One region of the Peribacillus sp. GL_122 genome, then DNA from elsewhere that is predicted to be linked to it. Evidence: predicted binding sites of a transcription regulator. Region 1 holds the regulator's gene; the other holds the start of a gene.
What was found. Region 1 encodes NrdR, which represses ribonucleotide reductase genes. Its sites were predicted from a motif close to AACACNATATATNGTGTT; they were not measured.
Positions count from the first base shown of each region.

Region 2: a site for NrdR is predicted at 5,714-5,731, ahead of AC3ISB_RS18535 (vitamin B12-dependent ribonucleotide reductase). Genes of this name have one in related genera too.

Region 1 is NZ_CM174415.1:4,189,877-4,205,854, forward strand. Features, by position in the region: gene infC (translation initiation factor IF-3) at 1-196, opposite strand, end outside; ribosomal protein L20 leader region at 295-431, opposite strand; gene AC3ISB_RS20270 (GNAT family N-acetyltransferase) at 559-1,053, opposite strand; gene AC3ISB_RS20275 (hypothetical protein) at 1,107-1,277, opposite strand; gene thrS (threonine--tRNA ligase) at 1,400-3,331, opposite strand; gene ytxC (sporulation protein YtxC) at 3,721-4,581, opposite strand; gene dnaI (primosomal protein DnaI) at 4,702-5,640, opposite strand; gene AC3ISB_RS20295 (replication initiation and membrane attachment family protein) at 5,627-7,045, opposite strand; gene nrdR (transcriptional regulator NrdR) at 7,104-7,565, opposite strand; gene speD (adenosylmethionine decarboxylase) at 7,834-8,214, opposite strand; partial or broken gene AC3ISB_RS20310 (IS5/IS1182 family transposase) at 8,800-9,041, shown strand; gene AC3ISB_RS20315 (glyceraldehyde-3-phosphate dehydrogenase) at 9,186-10,223, opposite strand; gene coaE (dephospho-CoA kinase) at 10,383-10,982, opposite strand; gene ytaF (sporulation membrane protein YtaF) at 11,006-11,638, opposite strand; gene mutM (DNA-formamidopyrimidine glycosylase) at 11,718-12,548, opposite strand; gene polA (DNA polymerase I) at 12,568-15,192, opposite strand; gene hflC (protease modulator HflC) at 15,320-15,978, opposite strand, start outside.
Region 2 is NZ_CM174415.1:3,829,737-3,845,714, reverse strand. Features, by position in the region: gene gcvT (glycine cleavage system aminomethyltransferase GcvT) at 1-1,090, shown strand, start outside; gene gcvPA (aminomethyl-transferring glycine dehydrogenase subunit GcvPA) at 1,108-2,454, shown strand; gene gcvPB (aminomethyl-transferring glycine dehydrogenase subunit GcvPB) at 2,447-3,904, shown strand; gene AC3ISB_RS18545 (rhodanese-like domain-containing protein) at 4,066-4,449, opposite strand; gene AC3ISB_RS18540 (lipoate--protein ligase family protein) at 4,653-5,489, shown strand; gene AC3ISB_RS18535 (vitamin B12-dependent ribonucleotide reductase) at 5,882-8,452, shown strand; gene AC3ISB_RS18530 (hypothetical protein) at 8,595-8,780, opposite strand; gene splB (spore photoproduct lyase) at 8,918-9,943, shown strand; gene AC3ISB_RS18520 (patatin-like phospholipase family protein) at 10,029-10,910, shown strand; gene AC3ISB_RS18515 (SA1362 family protein) at 10,934-11,308, opposite strand; gene AC3ISB_RS18510 (DUF1385 domain-containing protein) at 11,447-12,400, opposite strand; gene AC3ISB_RS18505 (YqhR family membrane protein) at 12,735-13,247, shown strand; gene aroQ (type II 3-dehydroquinate dehydratase) at 13,342-13,788, shown strand; gene AC3ISB_RS18495 (M24 family metallopeptidase) at 13,789-14,850, shown strand; gene efp (elongation factor P) at 14,877-15,434, shown strand.

The sequences.
Region 1 (15,978 bases):
TTTGCTGCTCGAAGCGGTGTTTTCCGTAGTCCATGATCCGGGCTACCGGAGGCTTTGCATTTGCAGCAACTAAAACTAGATCAAGATTTACACGAGCGGCAATTTCCAATGCTTCGAATTTCGTTTTAATTCCAAGTTGTTCTCCGTTTTGGTCAATAAGACGAACTTCACGGGCTCGGATGCCCTCGTTTACCATCGCGTCTTTACTAATAGTTAGCCACCTCCAAAGATATTGGCGAATACGAATATTTGAATAAATTCGGTCACGCTCACAACTCGCTTACAGGATATAATCATAATAAAAAAGTGTGGATGCATGCTGCACCCACACTGATAGACTCATTCAGAAAGATCCAAATAATCAAATCATGACCTGTTAACTGCATTGTTTGCGTCAACCAGGTGAGAAGCGGGTGCTTCTTCTTTTCATCAAACACGTATTCAATTCACTTTAGAAATATATCATAAACACTGATGACTTGTCAAATGCTAAATTTTATTCGTTTTTCACAACAAAATTAATATTATCAGACATTCAGTTATTTGACAATACGTTTTTTAAAGTAATTTGGACAAAAAATATTCATCATGATACTTTCCATCAAAAAACAGTGATTCCCGCTTTATTCCTTCCTTTTCAAAACCCATCTTTCGATATAAGGAAAGCGCAGTGGCGTTGTTTGCGATGACGGACAATTCCAGGCGCCGTATTTCGTTTGTCCGTGCATGCTCCTCCATTTTCTGAAATAGCTTCGTACCGATACCTTTTCCTCTGTCCTGTTCATTGATGCCGATGACGATTTTGGCTGAATGCCTCGTTCGGCCCATTTGATTGCCCAATAAGATTAAATAACCTTTCAACTCATGGCCGCTAGCAGCAACGAGGAAAACGGAAAGGGGATTTTTTTCGATTTGCTCCATTTGCTTTTCCATTTGTTTCCCCGTCGCTTTTCTTTCCCCAGGGTTGAACAGCATATACCCGGAATCTTCAACATGATTGAACAGAGCAGCTAGGTTACACGCGTCTTTCCTTGAAGCCTTTCTAATCTCCATTTATCCCCACTCCCCCTTTGGTTACAGTCCATACTGATCGAAGCGATCAAATGCTAAGAGTTTTCTTTCGCCTTTTTCTTTTTCTCAATGGTGTCCCAGGAAAATAGGACTATCCAAAAAAGCAGGACCGGGACAATGGCATATTGTCGATAATCATCCAATAACAATAAGATGATGATGACAAGAAATGTCGGTCCGAATAGATAAGAAAATTTCTTTTTCATGCTGACCCTCCTTTTCATTGCTGTACATATTTTCACATGATGTTTTCATTTTATCATGCCTTAATTTTATCATGCCTTAATTAAGAAGAGGGACACAACTATATGTGCCCCTCTTTTTGCTTTTAACGGCTTACTTCCGCCTTAATCGCTGAAACGAAATCTTCAAAAGCGATCGTTTCGGATTTTTGTTCACCATATTTACGTACATTCACGCTGCCTTCTTTGACTTCATTGTCTCCAACAACCAGCATGTACGGGATTTTTTGCATTTGCGCTTCACGGATTTTGTAACCGATTTTCTCGTCACGTGTATCCAGGTCGACACGAATGCCTTGCGCTTTAAGTTTTTCCTGTACTTCTTTCGCATAATCCAAGTGCACTTCAGGTGAGACCGGAATCACTTGCGCTTGGATAGGTGCAAGCCAAGTCGGGAATGCCCCCTTGTATTCTTCGATCAAGTAAGCGACAAAACGTTCCATTGTGGAAACGACGCCGCGGTGGATAACGACCGGACGGTGCTGTTTGCCGTCCTCACCGACGTAATTAAGATCAAAACGTTCAGGAAGCAAGAAATCAAGCTGAACAGTGGAAAGCGTTTCATCTTTCCCTAAGGCAGTACGCACCTGAACATCAAGCTTAGGACCGTAGAATGCCGCTTCACCTTCCGCTTCAAAGTAATCCAGGCCAAGTTCATCCATGGCGCCTTTTAACATGCTTTGTGCTTTTTCCCACATGTCATCATCATCGAAGTATTTTTCTGTATCCTGAGGATCGCGATAAGACAGTCGGAATGAATAATCCTTGATATCGAAATCTTTATATACTTCCAGAACCAGGTTCACAACGCGCTTGAACTCTTCTTTGATTTGGTCGGGTCGGACGAAAATGTGCGCATCATTCAATGTCATTCCACGTACACGCTGGAGGCCTGAAAGGGCACCTGACATTTCATAGCGGTGCATCAAGCCTAGCTCGGCAATCCGAATTGGCAGTTCGCGGTAGCTGTGGATACTGTTTTTATAGACCATCATGTGATGCGGACAGTTCATCGGACGCAGGACAAGCTGTTCGTTTTCCATTTCCATGACAGGGAACATGCCGTCCTGGTAATGATCCCAGTGTCCAGATGTTTTATAAAGGTCCACGCTTCCCATTACAGGTGTGTAGACATGGTCATAACCCAATCGTTCTTCCTTGTCCACGATATATCTTTCGATTGTCCGACGGATGGTCGCGCCTTTTGGCAACCACATCGGCAACCCTTGCCCCACTTTCTGTGAGCTCATGAACAAGTTCAATTCCTTACCGATTTTACGATGGTCACGTTCCTTGGCTTCTTCAAGGAAACGGAGGTGTTCGGCCAAATCTTCTTTTTTATAGAAAGCCGTACCGTAAATGCGTTGAAGCATTTTGTTTTTGCTATCGCCTCTCCAGTACGCTCCAGCGATGCTCAATAGCTTGAACTCTTTGATTTTCCCCGTTGATGGAACATGAATTCCACGACAAAGGTCAAAGAATTCACCCTGCTCATAAAGCGTTACCTGCTGATCGGCAGGAATCGCATCGATCAACTCCAATTTATACTCGTCGCCGATTTCTTTAAAACGGGAAATCGCTTCATCACGACTCACTTCGATGCGGGAAATTTCCAAGTTTTCGTTGACGATTTTCTTCATTTCTTTTTCAATCAATGGAAGGTCTTCGGGAGTCAATGATTCCTCCAGATCCATATCATAGTAAAAGCCGCCCTCGATGACCGGACCTACGCCGAATTTAGCGTTTTTGTACAAACGTTTGATCGCTTGTGCCATCAAGTGTGCTGTACTGTGACGCAATACTTCAAGAGCATCCGCTGCGTCCTGTGTGACGATTTCGATTGTACCATCTTGTTCAATCGGACGTTTCAAATCATATAATTCACCATTGAATTTTCCGGCAATGGATTTTTTCCTTAAACCAGGACTGATGGATGCAGCGATGTCTTCAGTTGTTGTGCCTTTAGCAAACTCCTTAACCGCTCCGTCAGGAAAAGATATTTTCAGTAATTCTGACATTCAGTTTCACTCCTTCTTATTGTTCGAACAAATTACAGGTTTTTGATTCCATTACAACACAAAAAAGCCCGCCCCTGTATAAAACAGGGACGAGCTTAGTAATAAATATCATTAACCCGCGGTTCCACCCTCGTTCCAGCTTGCTTTTCACGGCAAAATGGCACTTGTAACTTGGTAACGGCAGCTTCCCGTCAGCTCATATTCGCAGAATGCCTGCTTTCCGAGCCGAAGTTTAAAGGTGGTAAGTGTTCCATGCGAATAGGAAGCTTACAGCCTGTTGGCTCCCCTCTCTGATAATCGGCGACTAGAATACCCTTGTCCTCATCATAACTTTTAGTTTTTTAATAGTATGTAGGAAATTATAATTTGTTATACGGTGAAAATCAAGGTTAATTTTCTTTTTTCCACGAAAGATCATTCAAATGCATCGAAAATGACGAAAGTGGCAAGATGGTCGCCCGTTCTTCGAAAATCCTTGAAATGGTCTGGATCAGCCCTTCTTCCTTGTCATCGGTATAGATGCACAAGTTTTCGGGTGCAATCGATAAAAGCGGGGCAAGTATCACCGTATCGAGAAAAAGTGAACTTTTGACAAGAAGCCTCCTGTCGATCATACTATTGATTTTTGGCCGGTCGAGTTTGCTGAATTTCTGATCATAGAAATGAAAACCATCCCGGTTGACCAGGTGCAGCTTTCTTAATTTCGACTCCTGCCCATGAAGGCAATCACGGAGAGTGGCAATGAAATTTTGATAGTCCTGTTCCAGCTTGTATTCATCAATAGCCTTAACGACATACTTTTCCAAAGTGTGCTGAAATGATTTTAAACGGAAGGTCGTAAAAGAATCGAATGAAAAAGATACCTTCCCAGCCAAGATGCTTTGAAGTCCTTCCTCAATCAATCGTTTCTCCTTACTGAATGCTCCATCTTGATTCCTGGCTCTTTCCACCTCGATGATCGATGATGCAATTTCAATGATGGCTTCAATTTCTTCCCGTTCCCTATAAAAAAATTTACCGACTATTATTTGCTCCAGAACAGGAAGCGTCTTTTCTTCCAATAAAAAAGAATGAAATGCATCACGAAGCAGAATTAGCCATTTATCACCTGAAGACTTCGTCATATCCACATGCATGCCTTGTTGCGGAAGAAATCGAATGTATGCTTGAAATTCTGCCCCCAGTGGATGGACAGAAACAAAATTCAGTAATTTCATTGCCTCTGAATCGTTTTGAAACGAAATTTGCACTACGACATCCCCCCTTCCCCCTTGCTTCTTTGTTCATGTATATGGGGATGGGGACGTGTTTAGAAGTAGGATGGGCCTTGTAAAAGAAAAAAGTGACCTCCATTAAGAGACCACTTTCCTTCATCTTCTCCGATTCAAGCCATCTAGCTTGACCGGCTCCGCTAAATATTGAATTCTTTCCATTATCCTGGCCGCCTTCACTTCTTCCTTCTCACCACGCTGTGAAAAGGTTAGGTGGTTTTCCAGGCCATTCAGGTCAAAATTCGAAGTGAAAAACGTCGGCAGGTTTTCCAGCATCCTAAATTGCAAAATCGGACCAAAAACCTCATCGCGTCCCCAGCTCGTCATGGACTCCGCTCCAATATCATCCAGCATGAGGACAGGTGCCGTTTTCACCATCTCAATTTTTTCATTGACCGTATTATCACCTATCGACCCCTTAAGTTCCCGCAAGTAGTCAGGGACATAGACAATAAGGGAGGAAATTTGCCTTTCTGCAAGTTCATTGGCAATCGCACCTAATAAGTACGTTTTCCCAACACCGAATTTCCCATATATATATAAGCCTTTTTGCATTTTACCTGGCTCATATTCCATAATGAACGACATCGCCTTACTTAAAACACCCAAGCGTTTGTTTTCATTATCCGTTTGAGTAAAGTCCTCAATGGTCGCCCTTAAAATATCCTTCGGTACATACAGGCTGCGGATCAATTTTTCCCGTTTCCGCTTTTCATCCTCTGCCAATTTCCGCGGGCAGATTTCATAATTCAGGTTCAGGGCCTTCCCTTGAACCACCAATTTGGGATAATACCCTTGCATCATATTGATGCAGCCATTCAAGCTTGGACATTTATCACATTTATTGCTTTGTGAAGTGAACTCATAAAGCTTCCCCAAGTTTTTATCAATCATTTCCTTCGTGACCGTCGAACTGTTGGCATTCAAAAATAACCGCACTTGTTCGTCTTCAAAAATCTCCTGTTTCAGCTTTTCATAACGCTGTTGAAATTGGTTTGTATTGGCCAATTTATTAAGGGATCTATTAATCTTTTCCATCGTTCATTTCACCTCCTGCTTTCCACTGCTTCCATTTCTCCTGTAGCTCGCGTTTCTGGGCATTCAATTCAGGCTGATCTGCATTCTGCTCCAGCTGTGCTTCTTCTTTTTTCTCAAGCCACTCCGGAACCACTTCTTCCCGTATCGCCTTTTTCCGGCTGCCCTTCGCAGCATTCCTGCTTCCTTGAGCCCAGTCCTGATATTTCCTATGTTCATTTTTAGCTAGTTCCATCGCCTCGACGACCGTAGAGACCTTCAGCCGTGCCCAATGGCCTGCCAGCTTTTCCACATAGCCCTTCGTGAACTTCATATCCGTTTTGAGCATGACGTATTCAATCAAGACATTGACGACACCCGGATTCAGCTTTTGATTGATCATCACGCCCTCAACCACTTTTAAATCACCGCTTGATGGCTCTGCACCGCCAGACAATTGCATCAGTCGCTCCCTTGGGGAAATCGTCTCCAAATGACGGATTAACTCTTGTTCCTGTGTTTTCGGTTCTTCTTTTTGTGTCCGTTCACGAATCGGCTGCACCCGATTGACTAGGGAAGGCATATCTGCCTGCCGTTCGATCTGGTACCAGTCCCTTGCCGCCTTTCTGAGCACTTCCTCATCGATCTCATCATCCAATGAAACGGCATCCATTACTAGTTTTTGCATTTCCAGCGGATCAATGCCATATAAAAAAGCAAGTTTGGCAATCGTACTTTTTATTTTCGGAGTAAAGGCCTTTTTCGGTACGATTGAGGATTTCATCCCGGCAAATAAAAGGTCAAAATCAAATAAGTCATCAAATCCCGATGGCTCGACGCCCTCCGTCCGATCGATGAATTGCTGTTCAGGCATCGGTTTCCATTCGTTCTTCGCTTCATCCGTTACATATAAAGAGTCCAAATGATCTGATGAGAATACTTCCGCAAAAGATTTAGTCACACCTTCATATTGATCGGTTAAGATATGATCATCACAAAAGAATCTTTTTAACCGGTTGAATTGCGCTTTGCCGATTTTTTTGTACAAGTAAATATTCAGCATTCCATCCGTGAAAAACTGCTGCGGGGAAAGCGGCGGGTTTAACTCATAGATGAATTCCTTCGTTTCATTTTTCGATTTCTTATATACATTCAACAGACCAATTCCTTCAAGTAAAAGGCGTGCTTCGTAAATATCACCTAACTTAAGGCCGATGGTATTCATTAATTGATAATGTGAGGAGGATTCCGACCATAGCCTGTTTTCCTCCAGCTCACTCCATAACGTCATATATAGGCTAATGCAGATAGGTCCAATAAGAGGTTGATATAGTCGGGTAAGTATTTTCCGATCATAATCATGAAGCAGCCCCGCAGATGAGACCAAATATGAATCCGCTGGGAGCAATTCTTGCCAATGCTTTGACATCTCCATTCAAACCTTTCAAAAGATGTAGTGAAAAAAGAGCCAAAGTGAATCTTCAGCTCTACTTTCTTTCCTTATTTATTAAATCTTTCAATTCATCGATAAAGACATTGATATCTTTAAATTGCCGATAGACGGATGCGAACCTTACATAGGCAACCTCATCGACTTCCGCCAGCTTGTCCATTACCATTTCGCCGACATTGTCGCTTTTCACTTCCGATATGCCCTGGTTGCGCAGTTCTTTTTCTACATAACTGGTAATTTGCTCTAGTTCCTTCAAGGGAACCGGGCGTTTTTCGCAAGCCCTGATTAAGCCACGCAGGATTTTATCACGACTGAACTCTTCCCGTGTCCCGCCCTTTTTCACTACAATAAGCGGTGTTTCCTCCACCTTTTCAAATGTCGTGAATCGAAAACCACATGCCTCACATTCACGGCGTCGTCGAATCGATTTACTTTCATCGACTGGCCTGGAATCGAGCACTCTTGTTCCGTTATATTGACATGATGGGCATTTCATCATTATCAGCTCCGTATTTTATGTAGGACTCCCCTATCTAAATGTTCCCCAAGGATTTACTTCTCTATCTTAATCTTATATTAAAAGGAACGGCCAGTACAAGTAAAAAGTGTAACTTCCAGCAGCAGGCACATTGGTTCTGCCCTTGGAGCACCTTTATCAAGGTCTTTGTGCTACAAGGCAATCCTTAGCTATAAAGTGAGCAGGCTGCCGATTCATTGCATTAAAAAAGAGATGCACCCATGGCATCTCTGTGTATACGTGTTTTTTATAGGGCACTTATATTAGCTTTTTTCATTTGTACAGGACCTAATCCACGTGGTAATTCTATGTTTTCACGTGTTTGCGCATTCAAAGCTTCTGCAATATAATCTGCCGCAATATTCGGATCCAAGTTACCGCATGTATAGACATCGATGCTCGCATAGCCGTGTTCTGGAAAACTGTGAATCGTTAAGTGTGATTCAGAAATGATGACAACCCCGCTGACTCCTTGTGGAGCAAATTTGTGAAAGGCAACTTCCCGTACCTCTGCACCTGATTTCAAAGCAGCATCAACAAAAATCTTTTCAATTAAATCGATATTGTTCAGTTTTTCAAAGTCACAACCCCAAAGTTCAGAAATGACATGTCTACCCATTGTTTCCATAGTGTAAGCTGTTTCCATATTAAGCTTCCCCCTTACCATGATTTAAAAATAAGTTCTGATAACTACCACGGGGGAAAGTTAGTCCAAAGAGGTCCTAACCCTTTAAGTAGCCATCATGCAAACCGCTTTTGAAGAAGTTCACGATTCATAGTATATATGGTTTGATTTTTTTTTGCAACTCCAAATTGAAATTTTGGAAAGATAAACTTTATATGTAATAGGGATATAGCGAAGGTTCCAATGTGGGGGGAATTCTGTTTTCCGGGTTTATTCAGCGCCTTAAAGCAGCCAGGAATTAATGGATCACTGCATTAAAAATAGCCCGCTAAAAAAATTTTAGCAGGCTCAGACTGTTGACAAACCCGATAATAATTGAGTTTGTCTACTGTTTTTTAGGTTTTTTATATTTGGCCGTTGATTGGAACGTAGGGCACTCGCTTTCCGAGGGCGGTCCGGGAGCCTCCTCGGCGCCATTGCGCCTGTGGGGTCTCCCTTGGACGCGCTTTTCCCGCAGGAGTCTCGTACCTTCCGTTCCAATCAACTTTGTTTTAACAGTAAGATAGAACACCTTTTACCTACAGTCTATTTAAGGAAGAAACCAAGGAGATTAAGGACAGTTCAACTGATACTGAGAGTAGCTACTATTTGAAGGATGAACGAACAAAACAAGTTTGCCTATTCGTTTCATGCGGCATCTAACCGCAATGGATTTGTGTTGGGGACGACCCGGAAATACGCATGATATTCATATCTTAGAACCTCTGGTTAAACAAGTGATTGAGAAAGTTGGAAAACCAAGAGCAGTTGCCGCAGATGCAAAAGAAAAGCATGATATGCGTTGGGTCAACATTCTCTATAACTGCTTCAAATCCAATAAAAATCAAAAAGGTTTCGGAATGTGACCATTTTGAAACCTTTTTGACTACAAACTGAGCCCGCTAAAAAATTTTAGCAGGCTCGATTTTTTTTCATTATTTTACTGATAGTTCGACTTCGGAAGTTTTTTTCAACTCGGATCCCACCAATTTCACAAGATCCACTACCCGGTTGGAGTAACCCCACTCATTATCATACCATGCAAGGACTTTCACTTTCCTGTCCCCAATCATCATCGTCGTCAAACCATCGATGATTGCAGAGTGAGGATTCGTTTTGAAATCACTTGAAACTAAAGGTTCCATCGTGAATTCCATAATTCCTTTGAGTTCATTCTCTGAAGCATCGATGAAGGCTTGGTTCACTTCATCAATCGTGACATCACGGTTTAAATCCACAACAAGATCAACTAGAGATACGTTAGGTGTCGGTACGCGGATCGCCATTCCATGAAGCTTGCCTTTTAATTGCGGCAACACTAGTGAGATGGCTTTTGCAGCTCCTGTAGTCGTAGGAATCATGCTTTCCGCAGCGGCACGGGCACGTCTTAAGTCTTTGTGCGGGTTATCAATATTATTTTGATCATTTGTATAAGAATGGATCGTTGTCATTAAACCGTTGTTTATGCCGAATTTTTCATCAAGCACTTTTGCAACCGGTCCAAGACAGTTGGTTGTACAAGATGCATTGGATATGACGAAATGCTTGTCAATTTCCAGCACTTCCTGATTTACACCCATTACAATGGTAACGTCTTCATTTTTACCCGGCGCTGATAAAATAACTCTTTTTGCTCCTGCATCTAAATGAAGAGCCGCTTTAGAACGATCATTGAATTTGCCCGTAGCTTCAATTACAATATCTATGTTCATCTCTTTCCAAGGCAATAGCTTTGGATCGCGGTTATTTATTAGTTTTACTCGGCGGCCATTCACTACTAGTGAATCATCTTCCGCTATAATGATACCGTCGAATTTTCCATGTATCGTATCATATTTTAGTAAGTGTGCTAAAGTTTCAGCTGGATAGCTTGCATTAATGGCAACAATGTCCAAACTCTCATCTAATATGGCCTTTCGGAAAACCATTCTTCCAATTCTCCCAAACCCGTTAATCGCTATTCTTGAATTCATTGTTCGGACCCTCCAGAAAATATTAATGTTATACTTATTACCCTTCACATGTAATTAGTATAACATAATTCGAAGGAATTGTGCTAATAAAAATGCGGATTGTACTTATTTTTTCAACACAAAAAGAAGAAACCGGGTGGTTTCTTCTTTTTATCATAATTATATGACATGCCATTCGCTAAGTATGGACTTCACTTGCCTCTTCGTTTCATTAATGTCCCCATTATTGTCGATGACGGCATCCGCTAAAGCCTTTTTATCGGCCAAGGGCATTTGCGAATTGATCCTGGCAAGTGCCTCCGTCTCCGAAAGACCATTCCTGTTCATTAATCGTTGCAATTGAACTTGCTCATCCACATAGATCAAAAGCGTCTTTTCCACCATGAATGTCAGCTTACTTTCGAATAGGAGCGGAATATCCATGAACACCGTTTCTTCCCCTGATGATAGTGCCTCTTCCGTTTTGAGGCGCATCCAATTCCTGACGGCAGGATGCACGATGCCATTCAATAGCAATCTCTTTTCCTGATCATTAAATATGATCGACCCGAGCTTTACGCGATCTATATTCCCATCCGGCAATAAGATATCTTCACCAAATGCCTTCACAACTTGATGATAGGCCTCTTCCCCTGGCTCAACGACAGCACGGGAAGCCAGATCTGCATCGACAATCGTGAATCCGAGTTCCTGTAAATAAAGGCTGACGGTGCTTTTCCCACTGGCGATGCCTCCGGTGATTCCAATGATTTGTCCCATAAGCTCCCCCTTTTAACCATGTATCATAACTTGAATAAACCGATGATAATCAATAGTACACCTGGAAGAAAGGTCAAATGCTGGACAACTTTATTATTTGAAAGCAATTTCCCGCTTTGAATTCCGCTCCAAATGAAAATTGAACTCATAACAGCGATGCACCCTGCGAGGATAATCGGCGAAATGCCGATCATAGCCGCTCCAACTCCGGCCCCGAACGCATCCAGCGAAAGTGCAAACCCCAGAACAAGCGCTTCAACACCCGTAATCGTACCTGATTTATCAAAATCGGCATTCAATGGTTTTTGTAAAATATTAATGACTACCCCAAGTGATTTAATTTCAAAATTAAAGATGATTTTTTCATGATATCTATCTTCTTTCAAATCTTTTTCAGGCTTAAAATACTGGTATACCATCCAGGCACCAAGGAAAATGAGGATGATGCCACCCGTTTTTTCAGCCGCCCCGATCGATATGAGCTGACTGATGAATTGTCCGATGACCATCGCAATACCTAAACTCAATGCAGAACAAAATGAGATGACCGCTATTGACCTTAAGGGGATTTTCATCTTCCGCATACCGAATGTCAAACCTACGCCAAATCCGTCAATACTAACTGCAAAAGCGAGAAAAATAATTTGTAGCCACATCGGAATAATACTCCTTCCCTACTCGTTGCTACCCTAGTATATGGATGGAGCCCATCCGATGTGTTTGAAAAAACATTAACTATTTTAGCGGCTGGCATGACGGGCAAATATGTGTGCCGCGTCCTGCAACAACCAGTTTTTCAAGGGGCGTGCCGCATATTTTGCAATTCTCGCCTTTTCGGCCATAAACATTCAGTTCCAACTGAAACATGCCGATTTGCCCTTGGGAATTAATGTATGAACGAATCGTACTCCCGCCTTTTTCCACAGCTTCACCTAACGTCGCAATGATTTCTGCATGCAACGTTTTGATTTCCTGCAACGAGAGTGAAGAAGCGATTCTCTCCGGATGGATACCGGAACGGAATAACGACTCGTCTACATATATATTCCCAATCCCGACGACAACCGTTTGATCAAGGAGAACGGGCTTGATTTTCCTGTTGGTTCTTGCCAACTTCGCACTAAGCCCCTCGACAGTAAAATCTTCAGACAGCGGTTCAGGCCCTAAATGCAACAGTGGCAGCCGCTCAAGTTCTTCCCCTTTGGCAAATAGATGCATCGTTCCGAATTTCCGGACATCCCTGTACCTAAGTTCACTGCCATCCGTGAAAGTGAAGATCACATGGGTATGCTTATCATACGGCTCTTCTTTTGGATGCACGCCGTACTTCCCTTCCATTCTTAAATGCGAAACCAACGAATAATCATCCAAGGTGAAAATGAGGAACTTGCCCCGACGGCCTATTCCAGAAATTGTCTGTCCCCTTAAAGCATCCTGAAACTGTTCGACAGGCTCAGGCGCTTTTATGATCTTTGGCCAGAAGACTGACACTTCCTTGATCTCTTTTCCGAGCACGAGCTGCTCTAACGTTCTTCTGACTGTTTCCACTTCTGGAAGTTCTGGCATTGCAATCACCTATCTTTTATTATTTGGCATCAAACCATGTTGGCCCGAAAGCATAATCCACTTTAAGGGGCACGTTCAATTCAATGGCATTTTCCATTTCCTCCGGAACGATCACTTTAAGGATTTCGAGTTCCTCAGGAGGAGTTTCAAAAATCAATTCATCATGCACCTGAAGAAGCATTCTCGTTTTAAGACCTTCCCGTTTCAGGCGCATATTCATGTTTATCATGGCTAGCTTGATGATATCCGCGGCACTGCCTTGAATCGGCGTGTTCATCGCTGTCCGTTCGGCAAAGCTCCTGATGTTGAAATTCCTGCTTGTTATCTCAGGTATATAGCGCCTTCTTTGCATCAGAGTCGTGCTATATCCTTTTTGACGGGCCTCATGTATGCTTTCTTCCATATATTCCTGAACACCAGGAAAGCTTCTTAAATACTTCTCGATGAACTCTCCGGCTTCTTTTCTCGTGATGCCAAGACTTTGCGATAGCCCGTAGTCACTTATACCATAAACGATTCCGAAGTTGACCGCTTTGGCATGGCGCCTCATGTTCGAAGTGACTTGCTCTGCCGGTACATGGAATACATCCATAGCTGTCCTTGTATGGATGTCCATCCCGGCCTGGAATGCTTCCACCAATCCGCTGTCATTGGCGATATGCGCCAGGACGCGTAACTCGATCTGGGAGTAGTCGGCAGCAAAAATGATCCAATCCTTTTCGGAAGGAATGAAGGCCTGCCTGATTTTCCTGCCTTCTTCCAGTCTGATCGGGATATTCTGCAGATTGGGATCTGTAGAACTTAACCGGCCGGTCTGGGTCAATGCTTGGTTGAACCGGGTGTGCACCTTGTCCGTTTTGCCATTGACCACTTTAAGCAACCCTTCAATATAAGTTGATTGCAACTTACCAAGCTGGCGATACAGCAATATCTCCTTAACGATATCATGCTTGCTCTCCAGTTTTTCCAGCACATCGGCTGAAGTCGAATAACCTGTTTTGGTTTTCTTCATGACAGGAAGCTCCAACTTTTCAAACAGGATGGCCCCGAGCTGTTTAGGTGAATTGATATTGAACGCCTCTCCAGCCAAATCAAAAATTCGGGCTTCGATGTTTCTTAAGCGAATGGCTAATTCCTGTCCCATGTTTTTCAATCGGCCTATATCCACCTTGATTCCCTGCCATTCCATATTGGCCAGGATGATCGACAGTGGCAGCTCCAGTTCCGTAAATAGGTGAAATTGCTCGAACTCTTGCAGCTTTTCAATCATCGGTTCTTTCAGAGAAAGGATCGCCTTCGATTTTCTGGCGATATGCTCCCTCAATTCCGCTTCCTCAGGTATTTTGCGTTTTGCACCTTTTCCATAAAAAACATCATCTGTTTCAAGACGGATCGCACCTTGTGTTTTCGTGATTTCTGCCACTTCGTCCACTGACTCTGCGGGATTCAGGATATAGGATGCCAAAAATACATCAAAATCGATGCCCTTTATTTCGACTCCTCGATGACGCAGTGCCACAACCGTACGCTTCGCATCGAATACCGTTTTCTTTTTTGTTTCATCCTCTGCCCAGGATTTAAATGCCCCGGAACTCAGAGCATCATCCCCATTGAAGTAAAAATTACCTTGTTCATTACTGATGGCGATCCCCATTATATCGGCACGATGATAATTATCTTCTAATATCTCAACATATAAGGCACTTTCATCTGCAAACATTGCTTCTGTCATTTCGGCAGTGTGCACCTCTATCTTCTCCTGTTCAAGCGGTGCACTTTCCGTTACATCCAATTTATCGAGCAAAGTCGAAAAGCCAAGCTCCTTATAGAATGAGATGACTCTATCCTGGTCCATGCCAGTGTACTCGGTCTCGTTTACGGAAACTTCAAGCGGCGCTTCCCTCGTTATCGTAGCCAGCTCTTTGCTTAATAGGGCCAGGTCTCTATGTTCTTCTATTTTCTCTTTCAATTTTTGTCCGCTTACCTCATCAATCGACTGCAGAAGGTTTTCAACCGTTTCAAATTGATGCAATAATTTAAGGGCGGTCTTTTCACCAACACCCGGAATACCGGGAATATTGTCGGAAGCATCTCCCATCAACCCTTTTAAATCAATGATTTGCAAAGGGGATAGACCGTATTTTTCATGTATATGCTTTGGAGTGTATTCCTCAATTTCAGTAATCCCCTTTTTCGTGATGGAAACCGTCGTACTAGGGGAGGATAATTGTGTTAAATCCTTATCACCGGAAATGACCTTCACTTCAAAACCATCTTTTTCCGCTTGTAAAGACAGCGTACCGATAATATCATCGGCTTCGTAGTTCTCCAGTTCATACCTTTTTATTTGAAAACAATCAAGCAGTTCGCGAATGAAAGGGAATTGCTCCGATAATTCTGGCGGCGTTTTTTGGCGCCCACCCTTATATTCTTTAAATGATGCATGTCTGAATGTCGTTTTACCCGCATCGAATGCCACAAGTATGTGCGTTGGCTTTTCTTCTTCAAGAATGCGGTTGAGCATCATGGTGAATCCGTACACGGAATTCGTATGGACCCCCTTATCATTATTCAAGAGCGGAAGCGCAAAAAACGCACGGTATGCAATGCTGTTTCCATCTATGAGTACTAACTTTTTATCCAAATCCGTCTTCCTCCAGTCATACATGTTTATGTAGTTATAGCTTCTATATAAAAACGCAAAAAGCCGTTCATTTTCTTTCTCTATTCTACCATGAGTAGAAGCGGAAAGAAAAATGACGGCATCAAGGTTATTTAGTATTTCCCATTAACAAGCTGGCATAAGGGGAATCCGAAGGCAGAACGATGACCGTTTGATCTCCAATCGTTTTTTTGTAGGATTCAAGAGTCCGGTATAGTTTATAGAATTCGGGATCTTTGGAAAACGACTTATTATAGATTTTCGCTGCTTCCCCTTCTCCTTCAGCCCTGATCACTTCTGCATCAGCCTCTGCAGTAGAGAGTAATTCTTTCACTTTCCGATCAGTATCCGCAATGATACGGTTTTTCTTCGCATCACCTTTGGATAGGTATTCTTGCGCTTTCGATTCCCGCTCGGAAATCATCCTCTTGAAGACGGATGCTTCGTTTTCGGAGGGTAAGTCAGTCCGCTTTATCCGGACATCCGTCAAGCTGATTCCATAACTGTCCTTTTGCAGCAGTTCGTTGACTTTTTCGGTTATGCGGTCGTTTAAACTTCCCCTGGATGATTTCTCATCATTGATGATCTCATCATAATTCAGCTGGCCCAGCTCTGAACGAACTGCCGAATAGATGAACTCTTCCATTTTCGTTTCGGCATTCTCAAGTGTCCTTGCATTTGTAATCAATTTCTTCGGATCTTCTATTCTCCAAACTGCATAGTTATCGATCAGCATCCGCTTTTTATCTTTCGTATTGATTTCCGCTT
Region 2 (15,978 bases), 360 kb from region 1:
AACACCACTATTTGAGGTTTATCGTGAATACGGAGGTAAAACGATTGATTTTGGCGGCTGGGAACTTCCTGTCCAATTTTCGGGTATAAAGGACGAACATGAAGCCGTACGTACAAAAGCGGGGTTATTCGATGTTTCCCATATGGGGGAAGTCGATGTTAAGGGTCCTGGGAGCCTTTCCTTTTTACAGAAGATGCTGACTAATGATATATCAAAGCTGCAACAGGGCGGTGCCCAATATACCGCCATGTGTTATGAAAACGGAGGAACGGTTGATGATCTTATCGTGTATAAAAGGGCTGAGGACGACTATCTGCTCGTGGTCAATGCAGCGAATACAGAAAAAGATTTCAATTGGCTGCAAGCTAATTTAACGGAAGATGTCCAAATTACGAATGTATCGAGTGACTATACACAGCTGGCACTTCAAGGACCATCTGCAGAAAAGATATTACAAAAACTATCGGGAAATACTGACTTAAGTGAAATTGGATTTTTCAAGTTCAAGGAAAATGTCCTGATCAACGGTATCTCCACGTTGGTATCCCGTACTGGATACACTGGTGAAGATGGGTTTGAGATATATAGCGACAGTGAAAATGGTCCTGCCCTTTGGAAGGCGATTATGGAAGCCGGAAAGGAAGAGGGGGTTCAGCCGATTGGTTTAGGTGCTCGTGATACCCTGCGTTTTGAAGCGAAACTGCCGCTGTATGGACAGGAGCTTTCAGCGGACATCACCCCGATGGAAGCTGGTATTGGTTTTGCAGTAAAAGTGGATAAGGAAGTGGATTTTTTCGGGAAAGCCGTTCTTGCTGAGCAAAAGGAGAAAGGAGCTCCCCGCAAGCTTGTGGGAATTGAAATGATTGACCGTGGCATTCCACGTCATGGGTATAAGGTCTACAGCGGTGATAAAGCCATTGGCGAGGTCACGACCGGTACCCAATCACCAACGTTGAAGAAAAACGTGGGATTGGTACTTATCGATAAGGAATTTTCGGTGCTGGATGCGGAAGTCGAAGTGGAAATCCGTTCCAAACGTTTGAAAGCCGTTATCATACAAACACCTTTTTATAAAAAACCACGTAAATAGAGAGGAATGGTCATTAGATGAAACATCGTTATTTACCCATGACAGAGCAAGATAAACAAGAAATGCTGGAAGCGATAGGGGTATCTACCGTTCAAGAACTTTTCAATGATATCCCTGAAAGCGTTCGTTTTCAAGGAGAATACGATATCAAGCCTGCTAAATCGGAACCTGCATTAATGAAAGAATTATCAAGGCTTGCTGCCAAGAATGCGGACCTTAAAACCTATGCTTCCTTCCTTGGTGCGGGTGTCTATGACCATTACGCACCGGTCATCGTCGATCATGTTTTATCCCGTTCTGAGTTTTATACGGCTTATACACCCTATCAGCCTGAAATTTCACAGGGCGAGCTTCAGGCGATCTTTGAATATCAAACGATGATATGTGAATTGACGGGCATGGATGTTGCTAACTCCTCCATGTATGACGGCGGGACGGCGCTAGCTGAAGCAGCCATGCTTGCTTCAGGCCAGACACGACGCAAGAAGATTCTCATTTCAGGAACCGTTCATCCTGAATCAAGAGAAGTTGTGAAGACATATGCGAAAGGGCAACGGGTGGAAGTGGTCGAAATTCCTTATAAAGACGGTGTGACGGACTTAGCTGCTTTAAGGGAATTGGCGAATGATGACATTGCAGGAGTGATCGTGCAATATCCGAACTTTTTTGGCCGCATCGAGCCATTGAAAGAAATGGAGGAAATCATTCATGGAGTCAAGTCCATGTTTATCGTTTCCAGTAACCCGCTTGCATTGGGAGCTTTGACATCCCCTGGTGCACTCGGTGCAGATATCGTAACGGGGGATGCCCAGCCATTCGGCATTCCAGCGGCATTTGGGGGACCTCATTGTGGATATTTTGCCGTTACTAATAAACTTGTTCGGAAAGTTCCGGGCCGACTCGTCGGTCAAACAGTGGATGAAAATGGAAAAAGGGGGTTTGTATTGACCCTTCAAGCTCGTGAACAGCACATTCGCCGTGACAAAGCCACATCCAACATTTGTTCCAATCAAGCTTTGAATGCCTTGGCAGCTTCTGTTGCAATGACCGCGCTTGGGAAAAAGGGTGTCAAAGAAATGGCCGTGCAAAATATTCAAAAAGCGCATTATGCGAAAAAAGCAATTATGGCAAAAGGGGTGGAAGTGATATTCGACGGTCCTTCGTTTAATGAATTTGTCATTAAACTGCCTGCTTCGTTTTCAGAAATCAATAAAAACCTTTTTGAAAAAGGGATGATCGGCGGCTTCGATTTAGGGACGGTTTATCCTGAGCTGAAAGACCATATGCTGGTCGCGGTAACTGAACTTAGAACAAAAGAAGAAATTGATGCACTTGCGCAGGAATTGGGGGATCAACATGAATAATCAAGATCAATCACTCATTTTTGAAATCAGTACTTCCGGTCGAATCGGATACAGTCTGCCAGAAATGGATGTTGCAACTATTCCGCTCGAAGAAATTCTTCCTGCCGACTACATCCGTGAAGAAGAGGCAGAGCTTCCTGAGGTGTCCGAACTGGATATCATGCGTCATTATACAGCACTTTCCAAACGGAATCATGGGGTGGATTCGGGTTTTTATCCGCTGGGTTCATGCACGATGAAATATAATCCGAAAATAAATGAAAATGTGGCACGCTTCAACGGTTTTGCCCATATCCATCCATATCAGGATCCGGCTACTGTTCAGGGAGCATTGGGACTATTATTTGATTTGCAGGAACACTTAACGGAAATCACCGGGATGGACCAAGTGACACTACAGCCTGCAGCGGGTGCTCACGGTGAATGGACTGGATTGATGATGATTCGCGCTTTTCACGAAGCGAATGGCGATACAGAACGGACTAAAGTGATTGTACCTGATTCTGCACACGGTACGAATCCTGCTTCTGCAACTGTTGCCGGACTTGAAACGATTACAGTGAAGTCGGATGAAAATGGGTTAGTCGACCTTGAGGATTTAAAGCGTGTTGTCGGACCGGATACGGCGGCCTTGATGCTGACGAACCCCAATACATTGGGATTATTTGAAGAAAACATTTTGGAAATGGCACAACTTGTCCATGACGCAGGCGGGAAGCTTTATTATGATGGAGCCAATCTGAATGCAGTCCTATCAAAAGCACGCCCGGGTGATATGGGCTTTGATGTGGTTCACTTAAATCTCCATAAAACATTCACAGGCCCGCATGGCGGCGGCGGCCCGGGTTCTGGTCCTGTAGGGGTGAAGTCGGACTTGATTCCTTACTTGCCTAAACCGCTTGTGGTCAAACAAGGTGAGCAATTCGTTCTTGATTATGATCGTCCGCAATCCATTGGCAGGGTAAAACCTTATTATGGTAATTTCGGGATAAACGTGAGGGCATATACGTACATTCGGTCAATGGGTCCTGATGGCCTTAAAGCCGTCACGGAGAATGCGGTCATCAATGCCAATTATATGATGCGTAGGTTAGAACCATTTTTTGACTTACCATATAATCGTCATTGTAAGCATGAATTCGTATTAAGCGGACGCCGTCAAAAGAAATTAGGGGTAAGGACTCTCGATATAGCCAAGAGATTGCTGGATTTCGGGTATCATCCTCCAACCATTTACTTCCCGTTGAACGTGGAAGAAGGAATGATGATAGAACCGACTGAAACCGAGTCAAAAGAAACGCTGGATGCGTTCATCGATGCGATGATCCAGATTGCCAAGGAAGCGGAAGAAACCCCGGAAATCGTTCAGGAAGCTCCGCATACAACCGTTATAAAGCGGCTTGATGAAACTCTTGCTGCAAGAAAACCTGTTCTGCGTTATCAAGCATAGACTGATAGCTTACACGAAAAAAATCCCTGCCTGCCGGCGGGGATTTTTCATGTTTATGTAAGAATTCATTAAAGTTCAACAGTTAACTTTCATTTTCCTAGAGCCCGCATGATGCACAAGAATGCTTTTTAATTTAAAAGAGCCCATGCGGTGATGGGGTCTTATTTCTTTGCTTTGATTTTCCCGGTCCACATCTTGAAACCGCCCTTTAGGTGAAAAAGTTCCCTGTAGCCCTTTTTGTATAGCATGGCTGCAGCTCTTCCGCTGATGATTTCGCTTTGAGCGTACAAATATACAGGCTTGTCCGGTCTAATTTCGACCAAGCGGGTTTTCATTTGAGTCATAGGGATGTTTCTTGCGCCTAAGATATGACCATTATCGAAATCATTCGGTTCCCGCACATCGATTAGCTGCACTTTTCTGTAGTTAGCGATAAATTCGTCCTGTGTTAATGTTTTAACGATTTTACGCTGGCGGTACCAATTAAAAAGTGAATACGCAATAACCACTCCCAAGATGATGAGCAGTGTATATAATATTTCCAAACATAAAAACTCCCTTCTACCTTAACGAATACAGACAATCTTTATTATATAATTGCTTTACCCAATAATCAAAAAGAATTTTCATCAAATTCTTCATAGACTTGATAGCACTTTCTTTTTTAGAGTGTTAAAGTCTGTTAAACTACTACATGTGAGTTTTTTGTGGGGGAATGAAAAACAGTCTATTGAAACGAGGGGTAAGGATGACTAAAGAAAAATGGGGTTTTATAGATTCGGGGTATTGTTCACCGGCTTTTAATATGGCGTTGGACGAAGCACTGTTAAACTGGCAAAGCAAAGCTGAAATTCCGCCAATCATACGCTTTTACGGCTGGGATCCAGCGACATTGTCGATTGGTTATTTTCAAAAGGCTGAAGCGGAAATTGATTTGGAAGAGGTCAAAAGGCAGGGCCTTGGTTTTGTTCGCAGGCCGACAGGAGGACGAGCGGTACTGCACGAGCATGAATTGACTTATAGCGTAATCGTTCCAGAATCCTATCCGGGAATGCCAACTACCGTTACTGAAGCATATCGTGTCATTTCTGAAGGAATATTAATGGGGTTCAGGAATCTGGGATTGGATGCTTATTTTGCCGTGCCTAGAACCGATCAGGAAAAAGCGGCTTTAAAAACGCCCAGGTCTTCCGTCTGCTTTGATGCTCCAAGCTGGTATGAACTGGTCGTCGAGGGCAGGAAGGTCGCTGGCAGCGCTCAAACCAGGCAAAAAGGCGTCATCCTTCAGCACGGTTCCATTTTGCTTGAACTTGATGATGATAAGCTCTTTAGCGTATTTAAATTCTCAAATGACAGGGTTAAAGAGAGAATGCAAAAAAATTTAAAAAATAAAGCTGTGGCCATAAATGACATTGCCGGAAGAAAGATTACCATACCTGAAGCGAAAGAAGCTTTTGAAAAAGGTTTTGCGGAAGGACTTTCGATCGAGTTAGAGCCATACGTCCTAACTGAAAAGCAATTGCTGGAAGTGAAGGCCATTGCAGAAAGCAAATATGAAAGCGATGAATGGAATTTCATGAGATAGACGAAGTGGGATAATTAGAGTGATTAAATAAAAAAGTTTTTTCAGATTTTTTTGACCAAATAAGCTATCCCTTGCAGGGATAAGCCCTAAAAGGGATGGGGAAAAAGCAAGGTCCAAATTAATTGAAATCTGATGAAAAATTATTGTAAATCGACATTTTCCTCCCTTTTACTAACTATATTAATTGATTTATCGTTTGACAAAATTAAAAGTTATTCAAAACAAACACAATATATAGTAGTTGAAATATTTAATACGACACTATATGTTGATTTTTGAGTTTCGCTATGATAAATTTAGGGTACTTGTTAAGCGAAACGGACATGTAAGGCTACATAAGGATTTTTGCGGCAGCAAGAACGGATCTTGAAACATATAAAGGAGAGGGAATTATGTCGGTTGTAATAAAAGAAGCTTTAAAGGTTGATCTAGAAAGGTTGAATAAGGATATTTCTTTATTTCCCCAGGTTCACCCTGTAACTGCTGATATGAAAATGGCGCATAAGGGAGTGTCCCGTCTAGTCATGCTTGACCGCTATTCTTTTAAGGATACTGAAAAAATCACACTCTCGGCAGGCGATTTCGTAGTGTTGACGATTAAGGAAGATCCGAAATTCCCGGCAAGGGGTCTCGGTTACATCGTTGAAATTGATTGGGAAACCAAAAAAGCCAAGGTATTGGTGGATGAAGAATTCCGTGGCGTATTGGATAATCCGGAAGAAGTGGAGACGGGAATTGTAAACCGTCCGTTGGATATAATTGAAAAGCCGCTTGAAATATACTATGAACAAATTGCGAAACGTAATGCAACGGGCTTGGCATCAGTGGAAACCACGGAAGAAAAAAGAACGGAATGGTTCAATAAATTCTATGAAGAATTAAAGAACCTTAATTTTGTCCCGGCAGGACGAGTATTGTACGGTGCAGGTTCCAATACGGACGTTACTTATTTCAACTGCTATGTAATGCCATTCGTCCCGGATTCACGTGAAGGGATCTCAGAACATAGGAAACAAGTGATGGAAATCATGAGCCGCGGCGGAGGAGTGGGTACGAACGGATCGACACTGCGTCCAAGAAACACTCTGGCAAAAGGGGTGAATGGAAAATCCTCGGGATCAGTTTCATGGCTTGACGATATTGCGAAACTGACGCATCTTGTTGAACAGGGCGGTAGCAGACGCGGCGCGCAAATGATCATGCTTGCTGATTGGCATCCTGATATTGCGGAGTTCATCATTTCCAAAATGCAAAATCCAAGGATTCTGCGTTACCTAGTGGAAAACACTAAAGATGAAGCCATCAAGAAATATGCGACTGATAAATTGAAATTCACGCCGCACACGGAACAGGAAACGGCTATGTATCAAGGGATCATCAATTATAAGGAGATTCCTGGCCAAGGTGGATTTAGCGAGAAAATCATTAGGGATGCAGAAGAAAAGATCCGTACAGGTGGAACGTATAGTGTCCATAATTCGGATTTTCTGACTGGAGCCAATATCTCTATTTGCCTGACTAAGGAATTTATGGAAGCAGCGGAACAAGATGCGGAATACGAATTGCGTTTTCCTGATGTAGAGAGCTATAATACCGAGGAAATGGCCATTTACAATGAAGAATGGCATAATGTCGGTGATGTTCGTGAATGGGAGAAAATGGGTCACAAAGTCCGTGTTTACCGTAAAATCCGAGCTAAAGAGCTTTGGAACTTAATAAACATTTGTGCCACATATTCTGCTGAACCAGGTATTTTCTTTATCGATAATGCTAATGAAATGACGAATGCCAAAGCATACGGTCAGCAGGTCGTAGCCACGAACCCTTGTGGCGAACAGCCATTGGCCCCATATTCAGTTTGTAACCTTGCGGCAGTCAATCTGGCTGAAATGGCTGATAAAGATAGCAAAACGGTCAATTTCGAGAAACTTAAGCAGACCGTCGAAGTCGGTGTGCGTATGCAGGACAATGTCATTGACGCAACTCCTTATTTCTTGGATGAAAACAAAAAACAGGCACTGGGCGAGCGACGGGTTGGACTTGGTGTAATGGGTCTGCATGATCTGTTGATCTACTGTGAAACGGAATATGGCTCTGAAGAAGGAAATATCCTGGTTGACAAGGTGTTTGAAACGATTGCGACTACAGCTTACAGGGCTTCCGTGGAACTCGCAAAAGAAAAAGGCAGTTTCCCGTTCCTTATTGGGTCAACGGACAAAGAAACCAATGAGCTTAGAACACGTTTCACACAAACCGGATTTATGGAAAAAATGCCGGAAGATATCAGGGAAAGTGTTGCTGCACATGGCATCCGTAACTCTCATTTATTGACAGTGGCTCCTACAGGAAGTACAGGAACGATGGTTGGGGTATCAACAGGTCTTGAACCATATTTCTCCTTTACGTATTTCCGCAGCGGCCGTCTGGGTAAATTCATTGAAGTGAAGGCTGACATTGTACAGGAATACTTGGACCGTCATCCAGAAGCCGATTCAGAAGAGCTTCCAAAATGGTTCATTTCCGCTATGGAATTAGCTCCAGAAGCACATGCTGATGTTCAATGCATCATTCAGCGCTGGATTGACAGCTCGATCAGTAAGACAGTCAACGCTCCAAAAGGATATACTGTCGAACAAGTTGAAAAAGTATATGAACGTCTATACAAAGGCGGAGCAAAAGGCGGTACTGTATATGTGGATGGCAGCCGTGACAGTCAGGTCCTTACGCTTAAAGCGGAAGAAAACCAAATGGACGAGCAGCTTGAAATGGATGAATTGACAGATGTGGAAGTTAAGAAAAAAGTTGTATTGGTCGATACGATAAATGAACTGCGTTCGACGAATGTTACAATTGGATCGGAAGTGGGTAACACTTGCCCGGTCTGCCGTAAAGGTGAAGTCCAGGAAATGGGCGGATGCAATACTTGCACGAATTGCGGAGCGCAATTAAAATGCGGGCTATAAGCTGATGGATGGGAAGTCGTTAAGTATGCTGCAAAGCTATCTTAACGGCTTTTTTCATATATGTGGATGTGGGGCAGTAACAGTCTGTTCAGTTACAAAGAAGACCGAATCATCGTAAATTCGGTCTTCTTTTTGCGTTCAATCAACCATTTTCATTTTGCTGCCCTATTTCCTTTTCAGCTAGATATTGGTTGCCATCTTTCAATACCGAAAATTCATCGACCGAGTCTCCAGGTATATTCCTTGGATTTGGAAATTTATTATCTGTTTGGACGGTGATCGCTTGTTTCCCCGTTCCATTTGTCAAGAAGTCTCGTTTATTAACCATATCGCATCTCCTTTATTTTGAATTTCCAAGTAAAAACAATCATGAGGCTAACAGAATAAAGAAAAACTATCCTTATAATATAGATTGTGTAGTTCGATTGAAAATATGAACAAATCGATAAAAGAATGGAGATCGAAATGAAACCATTTATGCCACAGTTAGTATATATTGAGCCAAGGGCACTGGAATACCCGCTTGGCCGGGAGTTAAAAAAGAAATTCGAAGATTTGAACATTGAAATCCGTGAGACCACATCGCATAACCAAATTAGGGATCTTCCTGGAGAAAATGATCTGCAAAAATATCGTGTCGCAAAATCAACGCTTGTGGTAGGAATCAGAAAAACATTGAAATTCGATTCCTCAAAGCCATCTGCTGAATATGCCATACCTCTTGCTACAGGGTGTATGGGGCATTGTCACTATTGTTATTTACAGACCACACTCGGATCAAAACCATATATTAGGACATATGTGAATCTTGATGAGATTTTCGAAGCAGCCGAAAAATATATAAATGAGAGAAAGCCTGAAATTACCCGTTTTGAGGCAGCCTGTACATCGGATATCGTCGGAATTGACCATTTGACACATTCGTTAAAAAGGGCCATAGAATATTTTGGGAAAAGTGAATATGGGGTTCTAAGGTTCGTAACTAAATTTCATCATGTCGACCATCTATTGGATGCTGAACATAATGGAAAAACAAGATTTCGCTTCAGTATAAATTCACGTTATGTGATAAAGAATTTCGAGCCCGGCACTTCGAGCTTCGAAGAAAGGATGGAAGCGGCACGTAAAGTGGCAGGTGCCGGATATCCCCTCGGTTTTATCGTAGCTCCAATATATCGTCATGAAGCATGGAAGGAGGGCTACCATGAATTATTCGAACGGTTGAGTGAGGCTTTAAATGGGGTGGATATCCCTGACTTGACTTTCGAATTAATTCAGCATCGGTTTACAGGCCCAGCAAAAAAAGTGATTCAAAAAAACTACCCTAAAACAAAATTGGAACTGGACGAAACGAAGCGTAAATATAAATGGGGCCGATATGGAATTGGTAAATATGTTTATCAAAAAGAAGAAGCCGCAGAACTGGAAACGACCATTCGTGGGTATATAGCGGAATTCTTCCCTAAAGCGGAAATTCAGTATTTTACCTGAATCAAGGCAATTTTCTATTTAAAACTGTCATAAATCGCTCTAATCCTGCTTAGAAATGTAAAGACCGGATTAGGGGAGGGCAGCTATGATTATTGACGGCGTTTTTTCCGGAGGCGGGATTAAAGGCTATGGTTTAGTGGGAGCCCTGCAGGAATTGGAAGAACGGGGATTTGTATTCCATCGAACAGCCGGTACGAGTGCAGGATCCATAATTGCAGCTTTCGTAGCAGCTGGGTACACAGGTAAAGAAATGGAAAAGCTTTTTCTTGATATAGATTTAAGCGGCCTGCTGGACAAAAGGCGTGGTCTTTTGCCTATCCCGTTTGCCGAATGGCTCCTTTTATATTGGAAACTTGGCCTTTATAAAGGCAACGCACTGGAGACATGGGTCGCCGGTAAACTTGCCGAAAGGAATGTAGTCACCTTTAAGGATATTCGACCGAAATCCCTCCGAATCATAAGCTCTGACATTACAAATGGGAAATTGGTGGTACTGCCTGATGATTTACCGAACTATGGCATTGATCCGAGCACTTTTCCAGTGGCAAAGGCAGTAAGAATGAGTTGTAGCATTCCTTATTTTTTTGAGCCAGTCAAACTTGATGTCGGAAAAAGCAAGTTCCTTTTTGTTGATGGAGGTGTGTTAAGCAATTTTCCAATGTGGCTATTCAATTCAGATCATGTAAGAAAGGAAAGGCCGGTCATCGGCTTGCGGCTAAGTGTCGATGAGATATGGAAACCGCATAAGGTGGATAATGCGGTTGAATTGTTCTCCGCATTATTCAAAACGATGAAAGATGCCCATGATGCACGGTATATTTCCAAGAAACACGTCCATAATATTGTATTTATCCCGATGAAGGGAATTTCTGCAATGGATTTCAATCTGAATGATGAAAAAAAAGGTGAATTGATGAATCGGGGAAGGCAGTGCACGAAAGAATTCCTTAAAAAATGGACTTATTGATTATAAAAAGAAAAATCGGGCTCTTAAAAAGAAGCCCGATTTTTCTTTTTATTCTTTTTCCCTTCGATGACGGTTAAGTGACTATCCGTTTTCTTTCTCCATTTTATTTTCTTTGATGATTTTGCTGCAGAGAAGCTAGCCACATTATCTTTTTTCGAAGTTCGGTTTTTTAGCCTTTTTTTCGATTGGCGGGCAGCCTTTCGGAATGCTTGCTGCTCTTTCTTAACTGGTTTTCCCTTTGTTAATCCGGTATAAATCATATAAATAATCCCTGCGACAATGGCTATTATGAGAATGTTTCTAAAAAAGCCAATCGGGTCATTAAATAGTCGGCTCATTAGTCCGAGGACTCCGAGGGCGATGATTCCGTATATCATGAAAGATATGAAACGTTTCAACAAAGACACCTCCTTAAGAGCATCATAAGCATTTTTAGCTTATTTTAAACATTGTTAATGTAAAATATTTGAAAAAAAGTAAAAGGCATTCCCATAGTTAGTATATGATTTTCCATAATCAAAATGTGTATAGATGTTTTACACAATTACATCGGATTCTAAACTTTTTTCTGTCTCTTTTTCCATCCTTAACAGTTCATGAAAGGATGCTAATGCGACTTCGACTTGATCATCGGTGGGAGCCTTGGTCGTCAATAACTGAAGCCAAAGTCCAGGGTAACCAAGGTAGCGCAGAACAGGAATATCCTTTAATTTGTTCGTTGCCTGCAATACCTCGAAGGCAATGCCTAGCACGACGGGGATAAGCAAAATGCGATTGACGACACGAACCCATAATGGATCCGTTGGTACGAGAAGATAGATAAACATCCCTACAATGACAGTAAATAAAATAAAACTGCTGCCACAGCGATAATGAAGGCGGGAACTTGCCTGCACATTTGCCACAGTCAATTCTTTTCCGCTTTCGAAGCAATTGATCACCTTATGCTCAGCTCCGTGATATTGAAAGACCCGCTTGATTAATGGCGTCAAGGAAACTACATAAATATATACGAGCAGTAAGATCAGCTTGAACAAGCTTTCCACTAATACCTGAGCCGTATGGCCACTGAAAATGGGTTCTGTCAATTTTGCGAGGAAGACAGGAACCAAGGTGAAAAGCAATTTCCCAAATAGGAAGGAGATCACACCGATCACGGCAACACCTAGCCAAAGACTTAATTTAGAGGGTTCTTTCGTTTCTTGTTTCGTTTCGACCTGTTTTTCCCCGTCTTCTTCTTCATACTGTTCTGTGGAAAAGTTCAGATGTTTCGAGCCGGTGGCACTTGACTGGATCAATGATACGATCCCCCGTAGAAACGGTATTTTTTTCATAAGCTTTACAGCAGGCTTCGATTCACGCGGTAAATGATAATAAGCGATCGTTGAATCCTTGCGGCGTACCGCAGTGACTGTGTGATGTTTGCCCCCAAACATGACGCCTTCCACTACAGCCTGCCCTCCATAAACGGGTTTTTGAACCTCAGACATTTCTACACCAACCTAATAGTTATTCACGTAGCTCTCTCAAGGGTGCTAACATGTTTATTATCAAGCATCACAAGGGTTTAAAGGTGTTCCAATAAAATTGAATGGAAGCTTTAACCCTGCGATTACTTTATGAATGTTGAATCACAGGAAGATAGTATCCTGTGTACATTATAATCTTCAACAGAGGATGGGTATTTTCCTCTGAAAAAAGTAGATTATTTATGATTTAATCATACAGAATAAATCACAAAACCTCTAGTGATTCTCCTTCCTAAGAATAAAAAAAAATAGTTCTAATTAACAAAGGGCATACTACGTAGCGGAGGTGATTGATATGTCTTCTAATGAAAATGGACAAATTCAACAGGAATATCAAAGCATGTTAATCTACAATGTACTTGCTGTCGGTTTTGTTGGGGGGGCTTTAGCCAGTTTTATCGGAATCATTGCCCATTATTTTAATTTTATGGATTTTAGCCCAAAATTCATACTAACTTCATGGTCCAACATGACCTGGATCAATCATTGGCTCGGTACGGTAATGACCATAATTTTATTCGGAATTCTATCCGTGGGGATCGCTTTTATATACTATAGTCTTTTTAAAAGGATGAAGAGTATTTTTTCGGGTGTTCTTTTCGGAGTGGTTTGCTGGGCTTTGCTGGTATTTGTCCTAAAACCGATGTTCGTCGATTTGCCAACCTTTTCTAAGATGTCAGCAAATACGGTTATAACAAGTGTCTGCATTTTTATTATATACGGTCTTTTTATAGGGTTTTCTATATCATACGATCATCAGGAGTATATACGTCAAAAAAACAAAGTCGAGAAGCAATCGGAAAGCTGATTGTTTCTTGGTTGTAAAAAAGTAGTAAGACAATTTGTAATTATGATAGAATGTTCATGGAAAGCATTCTTTTAACATGAGCAGGTGTTTGATGATGACAAAAATTTTACTAATCAATGGTCCGAATTTAAATCGCTTGGGGAAGCGGGAACCTGCGCATTATGGATCCTTGACGCTTGCGGATGTGGAAGCGCAATTAATGCAGCAAGCTCAAGGGTTAAATGTGGAATTAACCTCTTTTCAGACTAACCATGAAGGAGCAATTATCGACAAGCTCCATTGGTCAGAGGATCATGGGATCGACGGGATTATCATTAATCCTGGAGCTTTTACTCATTATAGCTATGCGATTCGTGATGCAATAGCCGGAATTGATGTTCCAGTGGTGGAAGTGCATATTTCGAACATACATGCCCGTGAAAGCTTTCGGCATGAATCAGTGACCGCGGCGGTATCGGCGGGACAGATTGTCGGCTTGGGGATACACGGATATGAATTGGCGTTGCAGGCGATCACAAAGATTGCAAAGGGGAGAAATTAAATGAATAAACTAATGCGCTTAAGGGCCTCAATGGAAAAGGTGGGCATTGATGGTTTTTTGATCACCAGTACATATAACCGCCGATTCATGACCAACTTTACGGGAAGTGCAGGCGTTGTCCTTATTTCCCAAAAAGAAGCTAAATTCATCACTGATTTCCGATACGTGGAACAAGCGGGCAAGCAGGCACCGGATTATGAGATCGTTCAACACAAAGGAACCATCATCGAAGAAGTAGGCAAGCAGGCTAAAGCGATGAATATCGGCAAGCTGGGCTTTGAGCAAGAGCACCTGACTTATGCTACATATAAGGCATACGAAGCGGCCATTGATGGTCAACTTTCGCCGGTGTCGGGTGTTATTGAGAATTTACGCTTGATAAAGACTTCATCAGAGATTAAGATATTAAAGGAAGCGGCTGCTATTGCTGATGCTGCGTTTACACATATTCTGGATTTCCTGCGTCCAGGGATCTCGGAACTGGATGTATCCAATGAACTTGAATTCTTTATGAGGAAACAAGGGGCAACTTCTTCTTCCTTCGATATCATTGTAGCATCCGGCATAAGGTCCGCACTTCCGCATGGAGTGGCTACGGATAAAATCATCGAAAAAGGCGATTTTGTCACATTGGATTACGGGGCATACTATAACGGGTATGTGTCTGACATCACTCGGACATTAGCAGTTGGCAAGCCAAGTGAAGAACTTATTAATATTTATGACATTGTTTTGGAAGCTCAACTGCGAGGAATGGCTGGGATCAAACCTGGTATGACTGGCAGGGAAGCGGATGCACTAACTCGTAATCTAATTGAAGAAAAGGGATATGGGCAGTATTTTGGTCATTCGACCGGACATGGAATCGGTCTTGAAGTTCATGAAGGTCCAGCATTATCCTTAAGGTCTGATATCATTTTAGAACCAGGTATGGCTGTAACCGTTGAACCGGGCATTTACTTACCGGGTGTAGGCGGAGTGCGGATTGAAGATGATACAATCGTTACAATTGAAGGTAACGAAGCACTTACTCATTCAACCAAAGAGTTAATCATTCTGTAAACATGTACATGTAGGAGGACAAATTTATGATTTCTGTAAACGATTTTCGCACGGGTGTTACAATTGAAGTAGATAATGGAATTTGGCAGGTTATCGAGTTCCAACATGTTAAACCTGGTAAAGGTGCAGCTTTTGTACGTTCTAAACTTCGTAACCTTCGTACGGGTTCAATCCAAGAGAAAACATTCCGTGCTGGTGAAAAAGTCGCTAAAGCACATATCGAAAACCGCAAGATGCAGTACCTTTATGCAAGTGGAGATAGCCATGTATTCATGGATAACGAAACGTATGACCAAATCGAACTGCCTGCTTCAAGCATTGAACGTGAACTTAAATTCCTTAAGGAAAATATGGAAGTACATATCATGACTTTCCAAGCGGAAACACTTGGGGTCGAGCTTCCAAACACAGTGGAACTTGAAGTGGCGGAGACTGAGCCGGGAATTAAAGGAGATACATCTTCAGGCGGCACGAAATCAGCCGTACTTGAGACTGGCCTTTCGGTTCAAGTTCCATTCTTCATCAACCAAGGTGACAAATTATTGATCAACACTAATGAAGGTTCTTACGTATCACGTGCATAAATGAAAGGAGGCCGAGATTAATTTCTCGGCCTCAAATTGTAGACAAAAAGGTTTCGGAATGGTCTTATTCCGAAACCTTTTTGATTTTTTATTGGATTGGACTTCATGATGACGCAGATGATCTGCTTCTTCCATTTATTCTTGCCAAATATGGAGTGTCACCACTTTCTGAAGGTCCTTACTTTCTGTACACTGTGATAAAAATGAACGAGTCGCACAAATGGGTTAGGATGATTTGTACACACGATAGCCCTCTTTAATCTCCATTTTACAAGCTGGCACCATTTGGTCTAAAGTAATCATTTCAAGCTGATCTCGCTGAATAGAATCATGTTTTAAAAAGAATCCTTATCACCTCAAGTTTTTTCATCCGCCTATTTTAAAAAGACTGTAGGAAGGGGTCTATCTTAATGTTAAACCAAAGTTGATTGGGAACGGAAGGTACGAGACTCCTGCGGGAAAAGCGTGTCCAAGGGAGACCCCACAGGCGCAAAGGCGCCGAGGAGGCTCCCGGACCGCCCGCGGAAAGCGAGTGCCTGGAGTG